3 regions of the Nonomuraea sp. JJY05 genome follow, and region 2 is predicted to be linked to each of the others. Evidence: riboswitches for the same ligand, from Rfam matches in the RefSeq annotation. Region 2 holds a riboswitch; each other region holds the start of a gene.
The links. A riboswitch is a leader RNA that binds a small molecule or an ion and turns the genes downstream of it on or off. The one in region 2 is predicted to bind cobalamin.

Region 1 (3,264 bases), on a different contig from region 2:
CGGCCGCAATCCACCTCCGCCAGCGCCGGCACCACCCGCACCTCCAGCCCGAGGGCGGCACCGGTCTGACGAGCGGCAGCGCTGGGCGCCACCCACCCCGCCCCAGCCACCGTCCGGGTCAAGGCGGTGGCTCTGGCCAGGCTCGCCGCGTCGGCGTCCTCGTCGGGCGCGGGGAAGCAGGCGGCCCGCATCCCCGGTGTGCTCGCGTGCCGTACGAACAGCACCCCGCTCAGCCCGGTGAGGCGGCGATCGCCGTACGGCGGGCCGCGCGGTCGGCGACCCACCCGAACAGCACGCCGAAGGCCGCCCAGAAGACGAGCTGCGTCCCCAGCGACGCCAGCCTGAACTGCCACAACAGCGTGGCGGGGAAACCTTCGGGCACCTCGTCCACGGTCGGCAGCAGGGCCCACGCCGCGACCACCGGAACCAGGAACGCCGCCACCGCCGCACCCCACCGCGCCCACGGCCCGGCGGTGACCCGGCGCGCGGTGGCCACCGCGATCGCCGTCGCGGCCAGCCCGACGAGGATCGTGACCACGTAGAGGAGGGTGCGGCTGTTGATCGTCTCCGGATCCCCCACGGCAGGCGGGTTGGCCGGATATTTCACGAACGGCACAAGGATCACCGCCACGAACGCCGTCCCGGCGGCGGCGAGGGCCAGCCCGCCGTCCGACCGGGGGCCGACCCGTCCGCGCAGGCCCGCGTACACGAGGGCGAAGATCCCTCCCACGGCCAGCCCGTACAGGCCCGTGGCCAGGAAGAGCCCGGCCTTCTGTCCCGGCCTGCTGACGAGTGCCTCCTCGCCGTGGTCATGGCCGGGCGCTTCCTGGGCGGCGTGGCCCTCCTCCAGCGCGATGGCGCTGTCCACCCCCGGTTCCCCGAAGGCGAAGGCGAAGCCGCCCGCGATCAGTCCGGCCAGCAGGCCCAGAAGCAGGCCCCTGACCAGCAGGGTGCGTACCATGCGCGTGCCTCAGTGGCAGGGGACGCCGAGCAGGTGGCGCCCGTCGTGCATGAGTTCGTGCAGGTAGGCACCGGTTTGCGAGATGGCCCCGTTGTCCATCAGCACCAGGTAGGCGACCAGCAGCAGCACCGGAACGGCGAGCAGCCACAGCCGCAGACGGGGGAAGGGGATTGCCGAAGGAGTGGACAGACCACTCATACATGCCTCCTCAGGGATGACGCGTCCCAACCAACGAGGTCACGAAAGTCCAAGCGACCTGGCTCCCGGGATCTACGTCCCGGATACAGTGGCGCGTCCGCACCGGCATCTCACCGGATTTCCCTTGGACAACCGTGAAATCTACCGGAATTTATCCCTTCCTCCCGTTCGCGTCAATGCCGCCTATCCCCTTTCCGTCCCTCGCCAGGCGGGACAAGTGAGGTGTTACGTTACGTTCCTTGCCCTTGGGTCGGTTAAGGACTGCTGATGAGACAGGACGTACGCATCCCGCTGCCGAACGGCGGCTCGCTGGCCGCGACGGTGGCGCTGCCGCAGGGAACGGCGCCCGGGGCCGGGTGGCCGGGCGTGGTGGTCCTGCACGAGATCTACGGCATCGAACCGGACATGCTGGACGTGGTGGACCTGTTCGCCGAGCACGGGTACGCGGCCGTCCTACCGGATCTCTACAGCCACGGCACCAGGGTCGCGTGCCTGGCGCGGGCCATGCACCAGTTCGTGACCGAGAAGCCGGGTCAGCCGGCCGCCGACATCGACGCCACCCGGCAGTGGCTGGCCGGCCGCGACGACGTCGACGGCGACCGGCTCGGCGTGATCGGCTTCTGCATGGGCGGCGGGTTCGCCCTCGCGTACGCGGCGAGCGCGCCGCCCGGCGTGCGGGCCGCGTCGGTCAATTACGGCGCGGTCCCCCGCGACCAGGAGCGGCTGCGGCCGGTGTGCCCGGTCGTGGGCTCCTACGGCGGCCGCGACCAGGGGTTCCGGCCGCACGGCGCGCGGCTGCGGGAGCACATGCGGGCGCTCGGCATCGAGCACGACGTCGAGATCTATCCGGACGCCGGGCACTCCTTCATGACCGACGGCCATCACCCCGTGGCCAAGCTCGCGCTGTTCCCGCTGCGTCACGGCCTCGTCCGCGCGGCGGCGGACGAGGCGTGGCGGCGCACGTTCGCCTTCTTCGACAGGTACGTGGCAGGCCGCGAGCAGGGGTGAGGCGTCAGACCAGGGGCAGGCGCCGCACACCGGTCATGGTCGGCATGGGCATGAACACCACGGGGTCATCCGGATCGGTGCGCAGGTGGTCGAACCGGTCGAGCAGGATGTTCAGGGCGACCCGGCCCTCCAGCCGGGCCAAGGGGGCGCCCAGGCAGAAGTGGATGCCGCGGCCGAAGGCGAGATGCGGGTTGGGGTCGCGGCGGGGGTCGAAGACGTCGGGGTCGGTGAACTGCCGGGGATCCCGGTTGGCCGCCCCGAGCCAGGCCAAAACGGTCTGGTCGGCCGGGATCGTCACGCCGCCGAGCTCGGTCTCGCGGGTGGTGGCGCGGGCAAGCAGGGCGAACGGGGTGAAGAAGCGCAGGGACTCCTCGATGATCGCCGGGATCGCGGCGCGGTCGGCCCGTGCCCTCTCCTGGTGCTCGGGGAAGGCGTCCAGGGCCAGCACCGTGTTGCCGAGCAGCATCGTCGTGGTGACGTGCCCGGCCAGCAGCAGGACGATCGCGAAGTTGACCACCTGCTCGTCGGGCAGGTGGTCGCCGTCCACCTCGGCCTCGACCAGCTTCGTGAGCAGGTCGGCGCGCGGCTGCCGCCGGCGTTCGGCGGCGTGGCCGCCGAGATAGGCGGACATCTCCCACCACGACTTCATCGTGGTCTCCGTGTCCTGCTCCCGCCGTTCGAAGAGATCGTCGAACGAGACCTTGGTGTCCTGCCGGAACAGCGTGTCGGCCCACTGCTTGAACAGGGCGCGATCGCTGCTGGGCACGCCCAGCAGCTCGGCGATGACGATGACCGGGAGCGGGTAGGCCAGGTCGCGCACCAGCTCGAACCCGCCGCGCTCGCGCGCCGCGTCGAGCAGTTCGTGGGTGACGGCGGCGATCCTCGGCTCGAGGTCCGCGACGACCTTGCGGGTGAAGGCGCTGCTGACGAGCTTGCGCAGCTTGCCGTGCGCCGGCGGGTCGATCTGGGTGATGAAGCCCTCCAGCGACAGCCCTTCCGGCTTCTGCTCCTGGGGGGTCACGCGAAGGACGTCGGAGGAGAACGTCGCTGGGTCGCCGAAGATCTCGTGCACTTCGGGGTAGCCGTAGACGTTCCAC
Region 2 (3,264 bases):
CCGGGCAGCTACCTGGTGATCACCCACGCCACCTCGATGGGCCGCCTGGAGGGCGGGCGGCGCTACCGGGGCGCCTCCTCGGACGAGCCGGGCGGCGGCACCGACCGCACGCCCGCCGAGATCCGCGCCTTCTTCGGCGACTTCCCGCTGGAGCCGCCGGGGCTGGTGCAGGCCGTCGACTGGCGTCCCGATCGGCCCAAGCTGGTGGGGGACTGGTCGCTGCCGTCGTCCCTGATGGCGGGGGTCGGCAAGAAGCCATTATGAGAAGTATGTGTATCTCTGCGCATTGTGTCGATAACCTAGAGTAAGCGGTGGCTCGCTAAGCTCGGGGGAGAGGCACATGCGCCGTCGGCGGTTCTTCGCATGGGGGCTGGGCCTGGCCGCGTGCGCGGCCGGCTGCGGGACGGAGCGCTTCGCCGGGAGCGCGGCGGGCCTGCGCACCCGGTTCTCGATCAACCCGCAGGGGCGTCGCTGGGCGCGCGTCGGGCAGGCGCTCACCGGCGCGGCCCGGGCGGCCGGATACGAGACCACCGGGGGCACCAGGATCATGGTGACCGGCCTGCCGGCGCTGGCGGCCGCCGAGCTCAACAACGGCCAGACCCTCCTCGACACCGCGACCCCCCTGTCCAGGCTCAGCGGCGAGGTCGAGGTCGTGGTCGTGCCCGCCCGGTCACCGTTCCGGGACTTCGAGGGTTTCGGCGCGCACCTGCTCGCCCGTCCCGGCCAGACGCAGCTGGCGGGCGGACCCCAGGGCGAGCCCGACCACCTGCTGTTCGGCCTGATCGCCAGAGGGCTCGGGGCCGACACCCGCCAGCTCGACTACACCGACTACCCGAGCAGCCAGGAGGCGGTCACCGCGCTGCTGTCGGGCAAGGCCGCGGCGGCCACGGGCCCGCTGGCCGACTGGCGCGCGAGCATCAAGGCCGGCCGGGCCAAGGCGCTCGCGGTGTCCTCGGCCAGGCGGGTGCCCGGCCTCGACGTGCCGACGCTGCTGGAGTCCGGCGTACGGGTCGACTTCGCGGACTGGGCGGCGGCCTTCGGACCCGAACACATGCCGGACGAGAGCCGCGAATCGGCCATCCGCATGTGCGAGGACGTGACCGGCTCGGCCGGCTGGGAGGAGGCCTGCCGGTCCGCCGGCTGGATCTCGATCCCGCTCAGCGGCGCCGACTTCGAGCAGTGGCTGGGCTCCGAGGTCGAGCGCACCCGCGCCGTCCTGCGGGATCTCGGTCTGCTCGACACCACCAAGGCCACAACATGCTGGGGTAGTTGCGGGAACGGCCACTAGATGTAGGATCCTGCTCGTCGCTGGTTCGCCTCTCCGGAGGCGGAGCAAAAGGGAACCCGGTGTGATTCCGGGGCTGCCCCGCAGCGGTGAGCGGGAACGACCGCCGTCAGGTGCACTGGAGTGATCTGGGAAGCGACGGCCAGTAGGAGCGATCTGCGTGCGCCCGCGAGCCCGAAGACCTGCCAGCGGTGTGCCCGGGCCGCCCGCCCGGCACGAAGTGACCATGGCCTCGCGGGAGGGCCGGGGAGCGAAACGGCCGGGGGATGATCCGTGCCGCCGTGCTCTCGCGCGCCCTCACGGGGGACGAGCTCGCGAGGAGAGAGCACGTGACGCAGATCATCGAGGTCGACCGCCGTCTGGCCATCGAGGAGGCCGCCGCCCGGGTCATCGCCGACCCGGCCAACTCCCGGGTCGCCGCCCGCCTCCTGGCCGAGGAGATCGCCGACGAGGCCGCCGCGCACGGGGTGCGGACGTTCTCCGAGTCCATCGCCGCCACCCACGCGGCCGGGCTGATCCAGGACGGGCTGGTGGAGTTCGTCGCCGCGCACGCCGCCGAGCTGGACGCGCTGGTCTCCGCGGAGGCGGACGATCGGTTCGAGTATTTCGGGTTGCGCACCGTCTACGACCGCTACCTGCTGCGCCACCCCGAGACGCGGGCGGTGCTGGAGCGCCCGCAGCACTTCTTCCTGCGCGTGGCCTGCGGGCTGTCGGAGTCGGTGGCGGAGGCCGCCGAGCTCTACGCGCTCATGTCCACGCTGTCGTACCTGCCCAGCTCGCCCACGCTGTTCAACTCGGGCGCGCGCCGCCCGCAGCTGTCGTCGTGCTTCCTGCTCGACTCGCCGCGCGACGAGCTGGAGGCGATCTACGACCGGTACGGGCAGGTGGCGCGGCTGTCGAAGTACGCCGGAGGCATCGGCATCTCCTGGACCCGGGTGCGCTCGCGTGGCTCCCTGATCCGGGGCACGAACGGCCACTCCAACGGCATCGTCCCGTGGCTGCGCACGCTCGACTCGTCCGTCGCGGCGGTCAACCAGGGCGGGCGGCGCAAGGGCGCGGCCTGCGTCTACCTGGAGACCTGGCACGCCGACATCGAGGAGTTCCTGGAGCTGCGCGACAACACCGGCGAGGACGCCCGCCGCACCCACAACCTGAACCTGGCGAACTGGGTGCCCGACGAGTTCATGCGCCGGGTGGAGGCGGACGAGGTCTGGTCGCTGTTCGACCCGAAGGAGGTGCCCGACCTCACCGACCTGTACGGTGACGCGTTCACGCAGGCGTACCGCGCGTACGAGGCCGCCGGGCGACATGTCCGGCAGATCCCGGCCAGGACCCTGTACGGCCGGATGATGCGCACGCTCGCCCAGACCGGGAACGGCTGGATGACGTTCAAGGACGCCGCCAACCGCACCTCCAACCAGACCGGCCGCCCCGGGAACGTCATCCACCTGTCGAACCTGTGCACCGAGATCCTCGAGGTCACCAGCGACGCCGAGACCGCGGTCTGCAACCTCGGCTCGGTCAACCTGGCCGCCTGCCTTGCCGACGGCGGCGTGGACTGGGACCGGCTGCGCGCCACCGTGCGCACGGCCGTGCGCTTCCTGGACCGGACCATCGACCTGGGCTTCTACCCGACTCCCGAGGCCGCGGCGGCCAACAAGCGCTGGCGGCCCATCGGGCTCGGCGTCATGGGCCTGGCCGACGTGTTCTTCACGCTGCGGCTGCCGTTCGACTCGCCGGAGGCGCTGGAGCTGTCCACCCGGATCGCCGAGGAGATCGCGCTGGCCGCGTACGACACCTCGGCCGACCTGGCGGCCGAGCGCGGCCGGCACCCGTCGTACGCCGAGACGCGGGCGGCCGGGGGAGTGCTGCACCCGGACCACTACGTCACGAGCACGGATCGCTGGGACGCCGTGCGGGACAAGGTCGCCCGCACCGGCCTGCGCAACTCGCTCATGATCGCCATCGCGCCCACCGCC
Region 3 (3,264 bases), on a different contig from region 2:
GTGATGCCCTCCGGACCGGCGGCTTCGGGCACCTCGGCCGCTTCAGCGATGGCGCGTGCCTGGGCGGCGGACAGCCGTCCGAGCGGCACCACGACCTCCAGCGCCACCCGCCCGTCCCGCTGCTCGACCCGCCCGGCACGCGACGCCGTCGGCCGCGGCGGCGGGGTGGCGGTGGCGCGGTCGGGGGTGCCGGAGCCGTGGAGGGAGGTGCCGGGGGCGCGATCGGTGGCGCCGGTGACGTCGAGAGGGGTGCCGGCGCGGTCGGGGGTGGCGGTGACGTCGAGAGGGGTGCCGGCGCGGTCGGGGGTGGCGGAGGTGCGGAGGCGGGTGGCGATGCGGGCCGGGCCGTGGTCCAGCTCCGCGATCCGCCACGCGCCCCGCTCCCCTCCCGGCCGTTCGTCGAGGAACGCCTCGGCGGCGGCGATCATGCGCTCGGCAGCGACGTCCGCCGCCACGGCGAACCCGGCGTCCACCCCCGCCAGCAGCAGCCGCCCGTCGAAGAACGTGACGTCGGCCTCCAGCGCGAGCATGTCGCCGCTGCCCTCGTCCACCGCGAACAGGAACCGCCCCGGCAGCTCCGCCAGGCGGGGCCGCGAGCACAGCGCCCGGTCCAGCGCCTCCACCAGGGGCTGCGGGTCCAGCAGGCCGGGGCCGGTGCGACCGCCGAGCGGCGAGGCCACGATGTTGCGTACGCGCTCGTGCGCCTGCGACGGCAGCAGGCCGGCGGCGGCGATCCGCTCGGCGAAGGCGGCGGGTGAGCGCAGGCCGCGCACCTGGACGTTCGCCCGGGAGGTCAGCTCGATCAGGCCCGAGCCGAGGTCGGCCGCGCAGGCGGCCAGCTCGCGCAGCCGGCCGGAGGAGATCGCGCCGCCGGGCAGGCGGACCCGGGCCAGCGGGCCGTCGGCGGCCTCGTGCACCTGTAGCGCCCCCGGACACGCGTCGGGACGCAAACGTCCGGAAAAGTCGGCTATGGACACGATCAGGATGGTAACGCCACTTCTGGCGGAGGCCGCTCCTGTCGTAGGCTCCCTGTAGGCGATGGCTAGGGAGGAAGCCGGTGCGAATCCGGCGCGGTCCCGCCACTGTGACCGGGGAGCGAACCCCACCGCAGGCCACTGCCCGGCGACGGGTGGGAAGGCCGGGGTGAGCGCTGATCCGGGAGCCAGGAGACTCCGGCCGTCGCGACACCCGCGACCGGGGCGAGGACCCCGAGGGAGGATTGCGCCGTGCCTGGCGACAGCCGTACCGTCCTGCTGCTCTCGACCTCCGACACCGACCTGCTGAGCGCTCGCGCGAGCGGTGCCGCCTACCGGTGGGGCAACCCGGCCCGGCTGGCGGCCGGGGACCTGCCCGCCCTGCTGGAGGGCGTCGACGTGGTCGTGGTGCGCCTGCTCGGCGGGCGGCGCGCCTGGGAGGAGGGCCTGGACGCGCTGCTGGCCGGCCCTCGTCCGGTGGTGGTGCTGGGCGGCGAGCAGGCGCCGGACGCCGAGCTGATGGAGCTGTCCACGGTCAGCGGCGGCGTCTGCGCCGAGGCTCACGCGTACCTGGCCCACGGCGGGCCGCCGAACCTGGCCGAGCTGCACGCGTTCCTGTCGGACACGGTGCTGCTGACGGGGCGCGGGTTCGCGCCGCCGGAGGCCACGCCCTCCTGGGGGGTGCTGGAGCGCGACGCGCGGCCCGGGGAGGGGCCCGTGATCGGCGTGCTCTACTACCGGGCGCATCACCTGGCGGGCAACACCGCGTTCGTGGAGACGCTCTGCGCGGCCGTCGAGGACGCGGGCGGGCAGGCGCTGCCGGTGTTCTGCTCCTCGCTGCGCACTGCCGAGCCCGAGCTGCTCGACACGCTGCGCGCCGCCGACGCGCTGGTGGTGACCGTGCTGGCGGCGGGCGGCTCGCGCCCCGCGACGGCGGGCGCGGGCGGCGACGACGAGGCGTGGGACGTGGGCGCGCTGGCCGCGCTCGACGTGCCGATCCTGCAGGGGCTCTGCCTGACCACCGGCAGGCGGGCGTGGGAGGAGAACGACGACGGGCTGTCGCCGCTGGACGCCGCCTCGCAGGTGGCCATCCCGGAGTTCGACGGGCGGATCATCACGGTGCCGTTCTCGTTCAAGGAGATCGACCCCGAGGGGCTGACCGTCTACGTCGCCGACCCCGAGCGGGCCGCCCGGGTGGCGGGCATCGCGGTACGGCACGGGCTCCTCCGGCACACCCCGCCAGCCGAGCGCCGCCTGGTCGTGATGCTGTCGGCGTACCCGACCAAGCACTCCCGGGTGGGCAACGCGGTCGGCCTGGACACCCCGGCCAGCACGGTCCGGCTGCTGGCCCGGCTCGCCGAGGCCGGCTACGACCTGGGCGAGGGCTTCCCGGGCGTGGCCGAGCAGGACGGCGACGCGCTCATCCACGCGCTGATCGCCGCCGGCGGCCAGGACCAGGACTGGCTGACCGAGGAGCACCTGGCGGGCAATCCCGTACGCATCTCCGCCGCGTCCTACGAGCGCTGGTACCGCACCCTGCCCGAAGAGCTGCGGACGGAGATGGAGCGGCACTGGGGGCCGCCGCCGGGTGAGTTGTTCACGCACGAGGGCGACATCGTGCTGGCGGCGCTGCGGGCCGGGAACCTGGTGGTGATGGTGCAGCCGCCGCGCGGCTTCGGCGAGAACCCGATCGCCATCTACCACGACCCCGACCTGCCGCCCAGCCACCACTACCTGGCCGCCTACCGCTGGCTGTCGGCAGAGTTCGGCGCGCACGCGATGGTGCACGTGGGCAAGCACGGCAACCTGGAGTGGCTGCCGGGCAAGTCGGCCGGCATGTCCGCCGCGTGCGGCACCGACGCGGCCATCGGCGACCTGCCGCTGGTCTACCCGTTCCTGGTGAACGACCCGGGCGAGGGCACGCAGGCCAAGCGGCGGGCGCACGCCGTGCTGGTGGACCATCTGGTGCCGCCGATGGCGCGGGCGGAGACGTACGGCGACATCGCCCGGCTGGAGCAGCTGCTGGACGAGCACGCCACGATCGCGGCCATGGACCCGGCCAAGCTGCCCACCATCCGGGCGCAGATCTGGACGCTCATCCAGGCCGCCCGGCTCGACCACGATCTGGGGCTGGCGGACCGGCCGCACGACAGCGAGTTCGACGACTTCATCCTGCACGTGGACGGCTGGCTGTGCGAGGTCAAGGACGCGCAGATCCGCGACGGCCTGCACGTGCTCGGGCAGGCGCCGGTCGGCAAGGTGCGCGTGGACCTGGTCCTGGCGATGCTGC

Region 1: another riboswitch for cobalamin. It lies ahead of ACFKCF_RS19335 (CbtB-domain containing protein); the one in region 2 lies ahead of ACFKCF_RS04990 (ribonucleoside-diphosphate reductase subunit alpha).
Region 3: another riboswitch for cobalamin. It lies ahead of cobN (cobaltochelatase subunit CobN); the one in region 2 lies ahead of ACFKCF_RS04990 (ribonucleoside-diphosphate reductase subunit alpha).

What each region holds. Positions count from the first base shown of each region.
Region 1 covers NZ_JBIEIS010000011.1:156,035-159,298, forward strand. The annotation lists gene ACFKCF_RS19325 (histidine phosphatase family protein) at 1-284, opposite strand, end outside; gene ACFKCF_RS19330 (CbtA family protein) at 230-961, opposite strand; gene ACFKCF_RS19335 (CbtB-domain containing protein) at 971-1,159, opposite strand; cobalamin riboswitch at 1,194-1,323, opposite strand; gene ACFKCF_RS19340 (dienelactone hydrolase family protein) at 1,427-2,167, shown strand; gene ACFKCF_RS19345 (cytochrome P450) at 2,172-3,264, opposite strand, start outside.
Region 2 covers NZ_JBIEIS010000003.1:189,366-192,629, forward strand. The annotation lists gene ACFKCF_RS04980 (SAM-dependent methyltransferase) at 1-264, shown strand, start outside; gene ACFKCF_RS04985 (Bug family tripartite tricarboxylate transporter substrate binding protein) at 341-1,288, shown strand; cobalamin riboswitch at 1,293-1,490, shown strand; gene ACFKCF_RS04990 (ribonucleoside-diphosphate reductase subunit alpha) at 1,615-3,264, shown strand, end outside.
Region 3 covers NZ_JBIEIS010000011.1:146,895-150,158, forward strand. The annotation lists gene ACFKCF_RS19300 (precorrin-3B synthase) at 1-977, opposite strand, end outside; cobalamin riboswitch at 1,048-1,173, shown strand; gene cobN (cobaltochelatase subunit CobN) at 1,227-3,264, shown strand, end outside.